2 regions of the Janthinobacterium sp. PSPC1-1 genome follow, and region 1 is predicted to be linked to the other one. Evidence: predicted binding sites of a transcription regulator. Region 1 holds the regulator's gene; the other holds the start of a gene.
The links. The regulator FNR, encoded in region 1, switches genes on or off when oxygen is low (the NO sensors DNR and NnrR bind a similar motif). The targets are predictions, from matches to a motif close to TTGATNNNNATCAA.

Region 2: the regulator FNR is predicted to act here: its motif matches at 3,170-3,183, upstream of ubiU (ubiquinone anaerobic biosynthesis protein UbiU).

What each region holds. Positions count from the first base shown of each region.
Region 1 covers NZ_JAFCWP010000002.1:64,046-71,888, reverse strand. Annotated here, with positions in the region: gene ACP7EG_RS07845 (sulfate/molybdate ABC transporter ATP-binding protein) at 1-377, shown strand, start outside; gene ACP7EG_RS07840 (TOBE domain-containing protein) at 418-1,185, shown strand; gene ACP7EG_RS07835 (response regulator) at 1,287-4,361, opposite strand; gene fnr (fumarate/nitrate reduction transcriptional regulator Fnr) at 4,601-5,359, shown strand; gene ACP7EG_RS07825 (FixH family protein) at 5,486-6,010, opposite strand; gene ccoG (cytochrome c oxidase accessory protein CcoG) at 6,157-7,539, opposite strand; gene ccoP (cytochrome-c oxidase, cbb3-type subunit III) at 7,544-7,843, opposite strand, start outside.
Region 2 covers NZ_JAFCWP010000014.1:18,006-25,848, reverse strand. Annotated here, with positions in the region: gene ACP7EG_RS27170 (heavy-metal-associated domain-containing protein) at 196-459, shown strand; gene ubiT (ubiquinone anaerobic biosynthesis accessory factor UbiT) at 498-1,025, opposite strand; gene ubiV (ubiquinone anaerobic biosynthesis protein UbiV) at 1,046-1,942, opposite strand; gene ubiU (ubiquinone anaerobic biosynthesis protein UbiU) at 2,069-3,106, opposite strand; gene ACP7EG_RS27150 (hypothetical protein) at 3,269-3,685, shown strand; gene ACP7EG_RS27145 (ribonucleoside triphosphate reductase) at 3,804-5,552, shown strand; gene nrdD (anaerobic ribonucleoside-triphosphate reductase) at 5,549-5,746, shown strand; gene ACP7EG_RS27135 (anaerobic ribonucleoside-triphosphate reductase activating protein) at 5,739-6,443, shown strand; gene ACP7EG_RS27130 (Pls/PosA family non-ribosomal peptide synthetase) at 6,592-7,843, shown strand, end outside.

The DNA of each region.
Region 1 (7,843 bases):
GGTTCAACCCGCGCGCGCGCGAAAAATTGCAGAAGGTCGAGCATTGGCTCGACGCATTTCACTTGCAGGAACTGGCGCACCAGTTTCCCGACGAGTTGTCCGGGGGCCAGCGCCAAAGGGTGGCGCTGGCGAGGGCACTCGTGGCCGAGCCAAATGCGCTGCTGCTCGACGAGCCGTTTGCCGCCCTCGATCCGGCCCTGCGTGTCAAAATGCGTCTGGAGCTGAGCCAGTGGCAGCAGCGCTTGGACGTGCCCATGATCCTGATCACACATGATCCGGAAGATGCGCGCATCCTGGGTGAGCATGTGCTGTACTTGCGTGACGGACAAATTGACAGCATGGAAGAACATAAGGCATTGGGTGAACGCATTGGATAAATCAGCGGCAGCGGAAATCGGCCTGCAAGGTTCGGTATGGATGACGGTGGGCGGAGAAAATCTGGGCGGCGCCGGCAGGGTGGAATTGCTGGGTGCCATCGCCGAGTGCGGCTCCATCACGCAGGCGGCCAAGCTCGTCAAGATGAGCTACAAGGCGGCCTGGGACGCCATCGACGCGATGAACAACCTGGCTGGCGAGCCGCTGGTCGAGCGCTTGACGGGCGGCAAGGGCGGCGGCGGCACGCGGCTGACGCAACGGGGTCGCCAGCTGGTCGACAATTTCCGTATCATCGAGCGTGAGCATGCCCGCTACCTGCGCCAACTGGGCAGCCAGGCCGAAGGCATCGCCGACGATCTTTTACTCATACGGAGAATGGCCATGAAAACCACGGCACGCAATCAATTCCTGGGCAAAGTTGCCGAACTAAAACAAGGTGCCGTCAACGACGAAGTCACCCTGGCATTGCCAGGCGGCCAGCACATCGTTGCCATCGTCACGCAGGGCAGCAGCGCAAGCCTGGGCCTGGTGCCGGGCGCGGAAGCGTTTGCGCTGATCAAGGCGTCGTCGATCATCCTTGTGGCGGACAGCGAAGGGGCGCGCTTTTCGGCGCGCAATCAATTGGCCGGCACCGTGACGCGCGTGCAGACGGGCGCCGTCAACACGGAAGTGGTGCTGGACTTGCCGCGTGGCGGCACGATCGCCGCCATCATCACCAACCAGAGCAGCACCGACCTGGGCATCGCCATCGGCAGCAGCGTGACGGCAATTTTTAAAGCCTCCAGCGTGATTCTGGGCGTGCCGGCGTAAATTTGGTAGGTCGGATTAGCGCGCAAGCGCGTAATCCGACATGATCCGCCAACAATGTTGTCGGATTACGCGGCGTGCCGCCGCTAATCCGACCTACTCTTTTAATCTTTCAGCCTCGACAACCAATCGGCGGCCGCCGCCAGCGCCTGTTCGAGTTCCTGCGCCGTGTGCGCCAGTAGCGCCGGCACCTCGTCCAGGCGGCCCGCGTCGATGGCTTCCTCGGTGGCAAACGCGGCGCGGATCAGGCGCTTCGTGCCCAGGGTACCCACGGAACCGCGCACGCCGTGCAGGATGCGCGCCACGTCGCTGTGGCGGCCCGTTTGCAACGCTGTTTCGGCGTCGCGCACGGGCGTCATGCCCTTGTTCAGGGCGTCTTCCACCATGCGCCGCAGCACGCCGCGCCCCTTGGCATCGCGGCCCATCACGCGCATCAGCGGCGCCATGGAAAATACCTCCTCATCGGCAACTGTCACCGGCTCGGCCGTTTGCACTGGCGGGCGCTTCGGCAGGTGGCGCAGGATGACTGCCATCATCTCTTCCACCACCACGGGCTTGGCGATGAAATCGCTGATGCCGGCCGTCATGCAGCGCTCGCGCTCGGAGGCCAGCACGCCGGCCGTCATGGCGATCACGGGCAAGTTCAAGCGCAGTTCCGTGCGGATGATGTGGGTGGCGCTGAAGCCGTCCATGACAGGCATCTGCATGTCCATCAGCACGATGTCGTAGCGCAGCGCCTCCGTGCGCAGCCGTTCCACGGCTTGCAAGCCGTCGCCCACCACGTCCAGGGTGGCGCCCATGTGTTCGAGGATGCCGCGCGCCACGGCCTGGTTCAAATGATTGTCTTCCACCAGCAGGAAATGCACGCCGGCCAGTTCGGTGCCCAGCGGCTGGTGCAGGATGCGCTGTTCGCCGCCATCGTTCTTGGCGATCAGCGCCTGGTGCAGGGCATCGAACAGGCTCGAACCCGTGATTGGCTTCATCAGCACGACATCGGCCTCGGCCGCGCTGGAGATTTCTTCCAGGTGGTTGCGGGCGAAGGCGTTGACCATCACCACGATGGGTTGGCGCTGGCCGCTGGCCGCCTGGCGGATGGCCTTGGCCGTGGCCAGGCCGTCCATGACGGGCATGTGCCAGTCGGCCAGCACCACGTCGTACGGTTGCTGCTGCGCCAGGCGTTCGCGGTACAGTTCGATGGCGGCAAAGCCGGAGTCCACTTCGTCGGCCAGCCAGCCCCAGGCTTCGATCAGCTTGACGATCAGTTCGCGCGTGGTGCGGTTATCGTCTGCCACCAGCAGGCGCAGCTGGCCCAGGGCCGGCGTGCGCCGCGTTTCGGCCGGCTGCGCCAGCATCTCGAACGGCACGCTGAACCAGAAGCGGCTGCCCTTGCCTTCGCTACTGGCCACGGCGATATCACCGCCCATCATGTGGATCAGCTGCTTGCTGATGGCCAGGCCCAGGCCCGTGCCGCCGAAGCGCCGCGTGATGCTCTGGTCGCCCTGTGAAAAGGCGGCAAACAGCTGCTGTTGCTGCAACTCCGTCATGCCGATGCCCGTGTCGCGCACTTCGAAGCGCAGCCAGGCGCGGCCTTGTTGGCTTTCGGCCAGGCTGACGGCCACCACCACTTCGCCGCTCTCCGTAAACTTGATGGCGTTGCCGGCCAGGTTGACGAGGATCTGCTGCAGGCGCTGGGCGTCGCCCACCAGGCGCCGCGGCACGTCCGGCTCGACGGCGATGGCCAGTTCCAGCTCCTTTTCGCCCGCATTCATGGTCATCGTCGTGGCCAGCGTGTTCATGACCTCGTCGAGGTCGAATTCGACGGGCGACAACTCCATGCGGCGCGCCTCGATCTTCGAATAGTCGAGCACGTCGTTGAGGATGCCCAGCAGCGACTGGCCCGCCACGCGCACCATGGTCAGATACTTGCGCTGTTCCGTATCGAGCTTGGTATTGCCCAGCAAATACACCATGCCCAGTACGGCATTCAGGGGCGTGCGGATTTCATGGCTCATGTTGGCCACGAAATCGCTCTTCGCGCGGTTGGCCGCCTCGGCCCGGTCGCGTTCCTGTTCCAGCTCCGCCGCACGCGCTTCGAGTTCCTGCTGCAGGCGGTCGCGTTCGCTCATCAGGCTGTTGAACGCTTCCGTCAGTTCGCCGATCTCGTCGCGCTGCCGCACCGGCACGGGCGTGAAGCGGCTGCCACTGGTGCGCATGGCTTGCAGCGTGTCGCGCAGGTGCACCAGCGGCGACAGCAGGCGCACGGTGACCCAGCCCAGAATAAACGCGGCCAGCAGCGAAGCGAGGACGCTCCACAGCACCAGCCGGTACAGCACGCCATCGAACGGTTCGAAGGCATCATCGAGAGGCAGCGAGGCGGCCAGCAGCCAGTTCACCGATTTCAGGCGCTTGAAGCTGTTGACGGCCGTGATGCCGCGGCTGTTGGTGCTGACCATGCTGCCTTCGCCATCGTTCTTCAGCAACTGGGTCGTCGTCAGGTTGGCGTTCGGCTGGCGCGGCTGCAGCAAGCGGCTGGTATCGGGGTGCAGCACATAGCGCGGCACGGCGCCGCGCGTGAGGATGAAGTAATAGCCGCTCTTGCCGATCTTTTCCGAGCGCAGGCGTCCCAACAGGTTGTCCTTGTACAGGCGCAGCACACCGATCACCACGCCGGCCACCTGGCCATCGGCCGTGAGCACGGGCGCCACCATCTGCACGATGGGCATGCCGCTCGACTTGCCCAGCATCGGCTCGGTGATCATGGGCTGGCGCGTGCGCAGGACGGTCTGGAAATACTCGCGCTCGGCGACGTTGATGCCGGCGCGCCCCGCCACTTCCGGCATGTCGGCCACGACGGCGCCTTGCGCATCGAGCACCAGCACGTCGTCGAACAGTACCAGCATCGAGCGGCGCGCATAGTATTCGCGCAATTGGGCTGGCTGGGCGATCAATTCCGGCGGCTGCTGCCTGGCCGTCAGCGTGACGATCTGCAGCAGCATGCCCAGCTTGTCGTCGAGTTCGGCAGCGGTGCGGGTGATCAGGGCAGACTGCTGGCTCAGCAGTACTCGGGTGAAGTCGGCGCGCATGTGCTGCACCTGTATCATGGTGACCAGCGCGATCATGGCGATCGAGGTCAGGCTGGTGGCCAGCGCGACTTTTGCTTTGATGCCGAGAGGCTTCATGATTTCCTTTTCAGTACCGGGCGGTACAGGCGGCAGCTAATGCTGTCGGGAATTTTCCTATCAATACATCAACTTGGCAAGCGGCGCCGCGCAAATTGCCTTTCCCACATGGGCTTTTAATGATGTTGCCATATAATCAAGGTTAGAACGTCGTTTATTCAGCGGAAATGCGGTGAAATTGGCACACGGCAACCCTGTATGCAGTAAACTCGTTATTGCATTTTCTAAAAGGTACCGACATGACTGAAGCGCTACTCACTCCCACCATGCCCACAGTGACCGTGGAAGCGTTGCGTGCGCGATGCTCGACCTGCAGCATGCATCAATTGTGCCTGCCGATGGGCCTCGATGTGGGCGACATGGACAGGCTGGACCAGATCATCGGCCGCCGCCGCAAGATCGTGCGCGGTGCCTCGCTGTTCCGCATCGGCGACTCGTTCCAGAATCTGTACGCGATCCGCCTGGGGCACTTCAAGACGTACCAGATCAATCCGGGCGGTGAAGAGCAGGTGACGGGTTTCCAGATGGCTGGCGAACTGCTGGGCATGGACGCCATCAGCGCCGACCGCCACCACTGTAATGCGGTGGCGCTGGAAGACAGCGAAGTGTGTGAAATTCCGTTTTCCAGCCTGGAACAGTTGCTGGGCAATATGCCGACCCTGCTGCGCCATTTCCATCGCATGATGAGCCAGGAAATCACGCGCGAGCAAAGCGTCATGCTGTTGCTGGGCAATATGCAGGCGACCCAGCGTTTTGCCGCCTTTATCGTCAACCTGGCCTCGCGCTATGAAGCGCGCGGCTATTCGGCTAGCAAATTTCAGCTGCGCATGTCGCGCGAGGAAATCGGCAATTACCTGGGGCTGACCATCGAGAGCGTCAGCCGTTTATTGTCGAAATTCAAGAAGGAAGGCTGGCTGCGCGTCTCCAACCGCGAGATCGAGATTTTGCAGCCCGCCAAGTTGAAAGCCATTACAGCCGGCACGGACGTCTGCAAATAACAGCACCGTCAAAACCTACTGCGCGTCGCGCTTTGCGGCCTGCGATGCTCGCTGTGCTCTAGCACAGCTGCGCTTCTTAGCCACAAATCACTGCCGCTCGCTACGGTTTTTTCCCGGCGCTGTACGTTATAGCTCTTCATCCGCATGCAGCGCGATGCTGCGCTGCAGCGGCCAGGTCCAGATGCCGGACAGGCGCCACTCGCGTTTGTCGTTTTCCACCAGTACTTGCCAGCGGCTGCGCTCGAGCATCGGCAGCGCCACGGAAAAATTGCCCGCCGCATCGGGCTGCACCAGCAGCTTGATATCCTTTTCCGGCAAGGTCGCATGCGCCAGATGCAGCTGCAGCGGACCCTGGTAAGCCTTGCCGAAGCTGTGCACGGAACCACTCAGGCGCGCCTGTGCCACATCATAGGACAGGCTGGTATCCATCGCCAGGTCGCTGGCGATCGTGTCGCGCTTCAAATCCTGGTTGATCGCCTTGCCCTGCTTGTAATAGTCGCCCACCACCAGCGCATCAGGCTGCGTAAACGCGATATAGCCCATGAAGCTGCCGACGACCACGGACAGGCCGGGACCGATCATCAGCAGCCATGGCCAGCGATGCTTGTACCACGGGGCAACGGGGGCTTGCAGCTTGAGACTGTCGGACATTTTGTTCTCCTTGGGGTCAGACCCTTTGGGTCTGACCCCAGCTTTTGCTTCTGGGTTGAAAATAAAGTAAAGCTAACGCATGTTTGATGCTACCCCTACGGCGAAATACCGGGGTCGGACCCAGAGGGTCCGACCCCGAATCAACATCACCGCGGCACGATGAATACCGCGCTTTCACGCACATGCAACGATGGGTTGTCCAGCGATTGTAGCTCGACTGCAATCTTGTTCGAACCCTTCTCGCCCACGCCATGCGGCACGCGCAGGCGGATCGGCCAACCCAGCGTTTCTGTCGGCTGCAAGGTCACCTCTTCGCGCGTCAGCAAGGTCAGACCCGGCAAGCCGGAAGCGCTGATTTTAAAATGCTGGATTTGCTCCGAGGTGTTCATGATCTGCAAGCGGTAGACGTTTTCGATCATGCCGTCTTCCACTTCGCGTCCCATCGAACCGCGGTCGCGGATGACGTCCATTTTCAGGGGCGTGCGCAGCGCCAGCGAGGTACACACGGCGATGATGATCAGGGCCAGGATGGAAGTGTAGATCAGCACGCGCGGGCGCATGGCGCGCTGGCGGATCTGCTTCGAATTGAAGTTGTTTTCCATCGCATGGTCGGTACTGTAGCGTACCAGTCCCCGCGGCCGGTCGACCTTGTCCATCACGGTATTGCAGGCATCGACGCAGGCGGCGCAGCCGATGCATTCATACTGCAGGCCGTTGCGGATATCGATGCCGGTCGGACACACTTGCACGCACAGGGTGCAGTCGATGCAGTCGCCCAGCTTGTCGTTGTTGCCGGCCTTCTTGCTGATGGCGCCACGCGGTTCGCCGCGCTTGGCATCGTAGGTGATGATCAGGGTGTCCTGGTCGAACATGGCGCTCTGGAAGCGCGCGTAGGGGCACATGTATTTGCACACCTGCTCGCGCAGCCAGCCCGCGTTGCCGTAGGTTGCCAGGCTGTAGAACAAGACCCAGAACCATTCCCAGGGACCGAAATTGAGGGTGGTCACCTCGCGCGCCAGTTCCTTGATCGGCGTGAAATAGCCGACAAAGGTAAAGCCCGTCCACAGGGCGATGGCGCCCCATGCCAGGTGCTTGGCCGTCTTCTTGAAGGCCTTGCGCACGGAGGGTCCCTGCTTGTCGAGGGCCATGCGCGCGCTGCGCGTGCCCTCGATGCGGCGTTCGACCCACAGGAAGATTTCCGTGTATACCGTTTGCGGGCAAGAGAACCCGCACCACACCCGCCCGGCGATGGCCGTGACGAGAAACAACAAATACGCACAGATGATCAGCAGGGCCGCCAGATAGATGAAATCCTGGGGCCACAGCACGACGCCGAAAATGTAGAACTTGCGCGTGGTCAAATCGAACAGCAGGGCTTGCCTGCCATTCCAGGTCAACCACGGCAAGCCGTAGAACGCCAGCTGGGTAAGCCATACGCATACCCATCGCCAGGTAGCGTAGCGTCCTTTGGCCTCGCGAGGGTAGATCTGCTCGCGGGCCGCATACATCTTGATGACTTGAGGTTCCATTACATCATTTCACGGGCGTCTGTGGATTCGACAGGCTCCAGACATACGCCGACAGCACGTGGACCTTGGACTCGCCGAGGAAATCGCTGAAGGCCGGCATGGTGTTGCTGCGTCCCTTGCGTACGGTTTCCATGATGGTATCAGCACTGCCGCCGTACAGCCAGATCTTGTCCGTCAGGTTAGGCGAACCGAGCATCTGATTGCCCTTCGCATCGGCGCCATGACAGGCCATGCAGGCGCCGAACTTGGCTTTGCCCAGCACGGATTTGACGGGGTCCGAGGTGGAACCGGACAGGCTCAGCAC
Region 2 (7,843 bases), on a different contig from region 1:
CGCAGCAGAGCACGCTTGTCGACTGGAATAGGGCAAATGTGTATAAAACAACAGCAGTTACAGGCTGTCCCGGAGAGAGTGAATTAATCCAGATCAATAAAACCGCAAATAGAAAATAAATCTTGCGTGCTGCTCTGGACGGCATGCGCACCCCTCGCCTACGCTGTTTTTTTATCTGAAAAACAAGAGGAACCCATGCAGACAGCACGCTTGAATATTATCGGGATGGATCACGAAGGCTGCGCCGACAGGCTGACGGGCGCGCTCGAGGCCGTCACGGGTGTGGCCACCGTGAGCGTCTCGCTGGCGCGCCACGGCGCCACGGTGCAATTTGACGAACGGCTGGCCACGCAGGAGCGCCTGCTGGCGGCCGTCAACGACGCCGGCTTCATGGGCGAGGCCTCCGATGAGGAACAACTGCCGTCCTGCAGCGGCGCCTGCGGCCATTGCCGCCACTGAACGCCGGCTCCAGCCCTTCTCCGCTCCCCCTGCTCCGCTCAGCCCTCCCGCGCGCCCCGGTCGCGCAGATGCGCCAGCACGCGGCGCGGTCCCAGCGCCTGTAAATCGAACGGCGGCAGCTCGATGGCGTCGAGCGTATTCTTGAACAGCAGGCCCAGCTCCGTATCGCCTTCCAGGCTCAAACGACGGCTGAAGAACAGTGTGTCAGGATCTTCCTGGCGCCGCGCCAGCAGCATCAGGTCATGCACGCTGGCGGCGATGCACAGGTCCGGCACGTCCACATAACGCTCGGCCACGAACACCGTGCCCTGCCACTCGAAATCGAAGGCGATGCCCGCGTCGACCAGGCGCAGGCGCAGGCTGCGCCCCTCCAGGCTGCGCCGCACATCGTCGGGCAATTGCGGCGCCAGCAGGCGGTTCAGGCCTTGCACGAACAGCCAGGAGGCGGGATACGGCGGCAGCTTGGACAGCAATTCGGCCAGCGGTTCGGGCAGCCGGTACGACATGGCGGGCTTGCTCATGGCGGGCTTGGCCGGGATGGGCAATCTTTCCAGTTGATCTTGCATGGTGCTTCCTTTCGATGCGTTCAATGAGCGGCGTGCTGTTCCATGCCAGGCTGGCCGTGCCAGTAGCCGTCGCAGGCGCCGGCCGGCTGGCAGGCCGCCAGCTGGGCCTGGGCGCCCACGCCGCTGACCTGGCCGCGGCGGGCGCGGTCGAAAATGGCGATGACTTGTTCCGTATGCATGGCCTGCGGGCTGATGCGCGCCACCGCCACGCCCATGTCGCGCATGGCGTCGAGTTCGCGCACCAGGTTGTAGACGAGGGCAGACTGCGTCTGCGTGCCATTCAGTACGAGAAACGGCACTTCGTCGCGCGTGCGCAGCAGCAAGCCGTCCGGTTCTTCCAGGCAACTGTAGCCGCAGTCGTCCTTCGGCAGGTTGCGGTTGCGCGCCGTGAAACAGCGCGCGGAAAACGCCAGCGGCATGCGGCCGTAGGCGAACACTTCCGTCTCCAGCCCTTCCGGTTTCTGGCGCTGCATCTCGGCCAGCGCCGTCTGCCCCATTTCCAGCGGCATCACCCAGCGCCGCGCACCCAGGCGCGCCAGCAGTTGCAGGCTGGGGCCATTGAACAGGTTCAGATGGGGACCGGCGACGAAGGGCGCGCCCTTTTCCATGCAGTGCACGGCGCCCATGTCGTTGGCTTCGACCGTATAGCGGCCATTGCCCGTGATGCGGCGCAGGGTCGCCAGTTCGGCGCCCGCCTCGATCAGCGCCTGCGTCGACAGCACCACCTCTTTGCCGGCAGCGGCCAGCATGTCGGCGATATCGAGCCAGTCGGCCAGGCGCACTTCATGCCGGCGCGAACACACGGTTTCACCCAGGTACACGATCTCGACGGCGCTGCCAGAGATCTGCTGGTAAAACTCGAAGACGGTGGCGCGCGGCCAGTAGTACAGCAAAGGACCCAACGATAGTTTTAGCATGCCTTTTCCAGTATTTTTTAAGTTACAAAACCGTAGCGAGCGGCCCGCGGCGAGGCCGAGAAGCGCAGCCGTGCTCGAGCACGGTGAGCATCGCAGGCCGCGCCCCGGGACGCGCAGTAGATTTTGCTATTTCCAGGAGCGATGGTAGGCGCCTAAAGTGTGCTGCTGACCCTCGGCCAGCTTGTCCATGGCCGCCATCCAGCCCGGCTTGACGGCGTAGCGCGGATTGCCTTCGCGGCAGGCGTCGATCGCTTCGCGCCACACGCGCGTGACCTGCGCCACGTAGGCGGGACTGCGCTGGCGCCCTTCGATTTTCACGGCGCGCACGCCCATGGAAATCAGTTGCGGCAGCAGCGCCAGGGTATTCAAGCTGGCCGGCTCCTCGATCGCGTAATACTCTTCGTCATTGACTTCGAAACGCCCCTTGCACAGGGTCGGATAGCTGGCGTTTTCACCGGGCGCGTAGCGGTCGATCAGCACGCCGTTCAGGCGCGACTCCAGGCCATTCGGCGTTTCCAGCCAGCGCACGGCCTTGGCCGGCGAGCACACGCCGTGCGTGTTCGGCGCCTCGCCCGTCGCATACGACGACAGCGCGCAGCGCCCTTCGACCATCACGCACAGGCTGCCGAAACCGAACACTTCGATCTCCACCTCCGTCTTGGCTATCAGTTGTTCCACCTGCGCCATCGACAGCACGCGCGGCAGCACGGCGCGGGCGATGCCGAAGTGTTCATGGTAAAAATTGATGGCTTCGTAGTTGGTGGCCGAGCCCTGCACGGACAGGTGCAGGCGCAGCTGCGGCTGGTGCTGTGCCGCGTAGGCCATCAGACCCGGATCGGCGACGATCATGGCGTCGATGCCGGCTTGCGCGGCGCGGTCGATGGCGCTGCGCCACACGGCCCAGTTGTGCGGCTGCGGATAGGTGTTCAGCGCCAGCAGCACCTTGCGTCCGTACTGGTGGGCGTAGCGCACGCCCTCGGCGATGGCCTTCTCGTCGAAATTGAGGCCGGCGAAATTACGCGCATTGGTGGCGTCGCGAAAGCCCAGGTAAACGGTATCGGCGCCATTGTCGACGGCCGCTTTCAAGGCAGGCAGGCTGCCGGCGGGGCAGACCAGTTCCAGCGGTCCGGCCACGCGGGTGGCGGTAGTTGATTCAAGCATCATGATGTTCACAGTCCTGTATCGGCTCAGGGTGCAGACTATAGCCCCGCCCATGCTGCCCAGTCCTTGACGCAGGTGAAGGAATGCATGCATGGCTGGCGCACCTTCAACTTGCTTGACCTGGCTGTAAAATGCCCCACTTTTCTCCCTCTTCGATTGCCCACCATGACCCGCAAACCGCTGCTGATTTTCCTTCTGACCCTGTTCCTCACCGCGCTGCAAGTACAGTGGGCCGGCCCGGCCGATGGCTATGACGCGGGGACCATCTCCGTGCTGTCACCGGAAGTGCTGGGCGCCTATCCGGGCGTGCTGCTGCTGTTCCTGCTGGCCGTGTTCGCGCGCCGCCAACTGCCGCTGCTGCGTCAGGCCGCCATCTGCACGGGCCTGCTGGCCATCTATTGGCTGCTGGCGAACTACGTCACGTTCGATGCGCGCGTGGCCAGCTGGAGCACCTATACGCCACTGGAAATCTGGGCTCACGTACTGCCCGCCTCCGTCGCCAGCATCGCCGCCTGCGGCGCCGCGTTCTTTTGCGCGAGCTGGCTGATCCTGCGCGAAACGCGCTGGAACAAAACCGGCTGAGGTGGTTTTTTCACCTGGATCAAGGATACGCGAATCGCTTGCACGCCCCCTTTGACGGCACTACATTTAGTGGATAACCTTCATAAAAACACCGCATGTTGTGTTTATTGGAGGTTTCATGACGACGAATGCAGTTTCCCCCACACGCGGCCAGGTCGATGTCGCCGCGTCCATCAATGAATACCTGGAGCGGCGCGACTGGCGCGTCAACGCCAACGCCAACCAGGGTTACTCGCTGGGTGGCCTGATCCTCAATGTGTCGGGCAAGGTCATCGCCAACTACTGGCTGGACCAGGTGTATCCGCCGGAAGTGGGCGCGGCGCACCGCGAAGCGGCGCTGCACATCCACGACCTCGACATGCTGGCCGGCTACTGCGCCGGCTGGTCGCTGCGCACCCTGCTGCATGAAGGCTTGAATGGCGTGCCGGGCAAGATCGAATCGGGCCCGCCGAAACACATGTCGAGCGCCATCGGCCAGATCGTCAATTTTCTGGGTACCCTGCAAAACGAATGGGCCGGCGCCCAGGCGTTCAGCTCCTTCGACACCTACATGGCGCCGTACATCCGCAAGGACAGCCTGCGCTACGAAGACGTGCGCCAGTACATGCAGGAGCTGATCTTCAACCTCAACGTGCCATCGCGCTGGGGCACGCAGACGCCGTTTACCAACCTCACGTTCGACTGGGTCTGCCCGGACGACCTGCGCGAGCAGATTCCCGTCATCGCCGGCCAGGAGATGGACTTCAGCTATGGCGAGCTGCAGGCCGAGATGGACATGATCAACCGCGCCTACATCGAGATCATGATGGCGGGCGACGCCAAGGGCAGAGTCTTCACCTTTCCCATCCCCACCTATAACATCACCGAGGATTTCGACTGGCATAGCGAAAATGCGGAACGCCTGTTCGAGATGACTGCCCGCTACGGCCTGCCCTACTTCCAGAATTTCATCAATTCGGAACTCAAGCCGAACATGATCCGCTCCATGTGCTGCCGCTTGCAGCTGGACTTGCGCGAACTGCTGAAACGGGGCAATGGCCTGTTCGGTTCCGCCGAGCAGACGGGCTCCCTGGGCGTGGTCACTATCAACTGCGCGCGCCTGGGCCACTTGTGGCGCGGCGACGAGGCAGCGCTGCTGGCCGACCTGGACCGCCTGCTGGAACTGGGCAAAGTCAGCCTGGAAATCAAGCGCCGCACCATCGAAGAACTGATGCAGCAAGGCTTGTTCCCCTACACGAAGCGCTACCTGGGCACCCTGCGCAACCACTTTTCCACGCTGGGCGTGAACGGCATCAACGAGATGATCCGCAATTTCAGCGGCGACGCTTACGACATCACGTCCGCCGAGGGCCATGCGCTGGCGATCCGCCTGCTCGACCACGTGCGCGCCCGCATGGTGGCCTTCCAGGAAGAGACGGGCCACATGTACAACCTGGAAGCGACGCCGGCCGAGGGCACCACCTACCGCTTCGCCCGCGAAGACCACAAGCGCTATCCCGCCATTTTGCAGGCGGGCACCGTCGACAACCCGTATTACACGAACTCGTCGCAACTGCCCGTGGGCCATACGGACGACCCGTTCGAGGCGCTGGAATTGCAGGACGCGCTGCAGCGCAAGTACACGGGCGGCACGGTGTTGCACCTGTACATGACGGAAGCGCTGTCGGATGCGAATGCCTGCCGCGAACTGGTCAAACGCGCGCTGAGCCGCTTTTCGCTGCCCTACATCACGGTCACCCCCACCTTTTCCATCTGCCCGCGCCACGGCTACCTGGCCGGCAAACATGAATTCTGCCCCACCTGCGACGCGGAACTGATCGCCCGCAAACAAGCCCACCCTGTTCCATCACTTGAGGAAACACCATGAACGCACGTCCCGACTTCACTCCCGCCATCACCCTGCTCGACAGCGAACGCCAGCGCTGCGAAATCTGGACGCGCGTGATGGGCTACCACCGCCCCGTCGCCTCGTTCAACATCGGCAAGCAGGGCGAATTCCACGAGCGCCAGTACTTTACGGAAGCGAGCGCCCGGGTTGGCCAGCCCGCCTGCCGTGGCTGAGTTGAAAGTGGGCGGCCTGACGCCCTTTTCCGCCACCGACTACCCGGGCAAGCTGGCCGCCGTGGTGTTCGTGCAGGGCTGCCCCTGGCGTTGCGGCTATTGCCACAATCCCCATCTGCAGGCGCGCACGCCGCAGGGCACCATGCCCTGGCAGGACGTACTGACCTGGCTGCGCCGCCGCGTGGGCCTGGTCGACGCCGTCGTCTTCAGCGGCGGCGAAGCGTGCATGGACCCGGCGCTGGCGCGCGCCATGCAGGACGTCAGGGAACTGGGGTTCGGCATCGGCCTGCATACGGCCTGCATCTATCCGCAGCGCCTTCAGGAAGTGCTGCCCCTGGTCGATTGGGTGGGCTTCGACATCAAGGCGCCGTTTGCCGACTATCGTCATGTGACCCGCGTGGCCGGTAGCGGCGACCCGGCGCGCGCCTGCCTGGACGCCATCCTCGCCAGCGGCGTGGCCTACGAATGCCGCACCACTACCCACCCGGACTTGCTGCCGGACGAACAACTGCTGGCCCTGGCCAGCACCCTGGCCGCGAAAGGCGTCGACAACTACGTGCTGCAGCAGTTCCGCGCCGAAGGCTGCCAGGATGCGGCGCTGGCCGGCCGCCCCCTGCACGGCTATCCGGCGGCGAGCACGGTGGCGCAAATCGGCGCCATGTTTCCCCGTTTTACATTCCGTAATCATGGCAGTTGAGCCTGCAGTCACATAATTGCCGAAAGCGCAGCAAAATTCCCCGTTCTGCAACGCTGAAATGTCTTGCGTGCTGTAATGTATCAACTGTGCCGCGCACCACGCGCAGCCCGTCAGATTCCTCACACCGCATTACAGATAAGCGTCATCCATGAACGATTTCACCGCAGTCAGCCCAGGCATCCCTTCCACCCACGCCGACATCCTGTACGGCCCGCCGCGACCGGATCTGCTGCGCGAGGAAGTGCTGGCCGACCTGCTCGAAGCGACGGCCCTTCGCTGCCCGCAGCAAATCGCCCTGATCGACGGCGAGCGCCGCATCACGTATGCGGAACTCGACGCGCAAGCTGGTCTTGCCGCGTCGCGCCTGGTGGCCGCCGGCGTCAAGCCCGGCGACATCGTGGGCCTGTGGCTGCCGCGCGGCGCCCCTCTGCTGCTGATGCAGGCGGCGATTGCCAAGGCGGGCGCCGCCTGGCTGCCCGTCGATGAAGACACGCCCGTGGAACGCCTGCAGGTGTGCCTCGATGATGCCAACGGCTTTGGCGTCATCAGCTGCGCGCAATTTGCGCCGCGCCTGGAAGAAGCAGGACTTGACCGTCCCATGTGGACGGCGGAAAGCCTGCTGGCCCCCGCCGCACCGGGCGAACTGCTGCCCGCGCGCGCAACCGTCCTGCCCGAACACCCCGCGTATGTGATCTACACCTCCGGCTCGACGGGCAAACCCAAGGGCATATTGATCAATCAACGCAGCATCTGCCACTTCCTGCGCAGCGAAAACGCCGTGCTGGAAGTGACGCAAGCCGATACCGTCTACCAGGGTTTTTCCGTCGCCTTCGACATGTCGTTCGAGGAAATCTGGATCGCCTACCTGGTGGGCGCCACCCTGTGGCTGGGTCCCAAGGAGATTTCGGGCGACCCGGAAGCCTTGCCGCGCGCGCTGGCAGCCAACCACGTCACCGTGCTGCATGCCGTGCCGACCCTGCTGGCCCTGTTCGCGGAAGAAGTGCCCAGTCTGCGCCTGATCAACCTGGGCGGCGAGATGTGCCCGGAATCCCTGGTCGAGCGCTGGTCGCGCCCGGGCCGCGCCATGTTCAACACCTATGGCCCCACGGAGGCGACCGTGTCGTGCAGCCTGGCGCGCCTGCGGCCCGGTGAACCCGTCACCATCGGCACGCCGCTGCCCAACTATGGCTTGCTGGTGCTGCAGGTAGCCGAGCCGGGAGAAAACCGTCCCTTGACTTTGCTGCCGCGCGGCGAGACGGGTGAGCTGTGCATCATCGGCCCCGGCCTGGCCGAAGGTTATCTGGGCCGCCCCGACCTGACGGTGGAAAAATTCCTGCCCAATCCATGGGCGACCAGCGAGGATGACGCGCGCCTGTACCGCACGGGCGACCTGGCGCGCA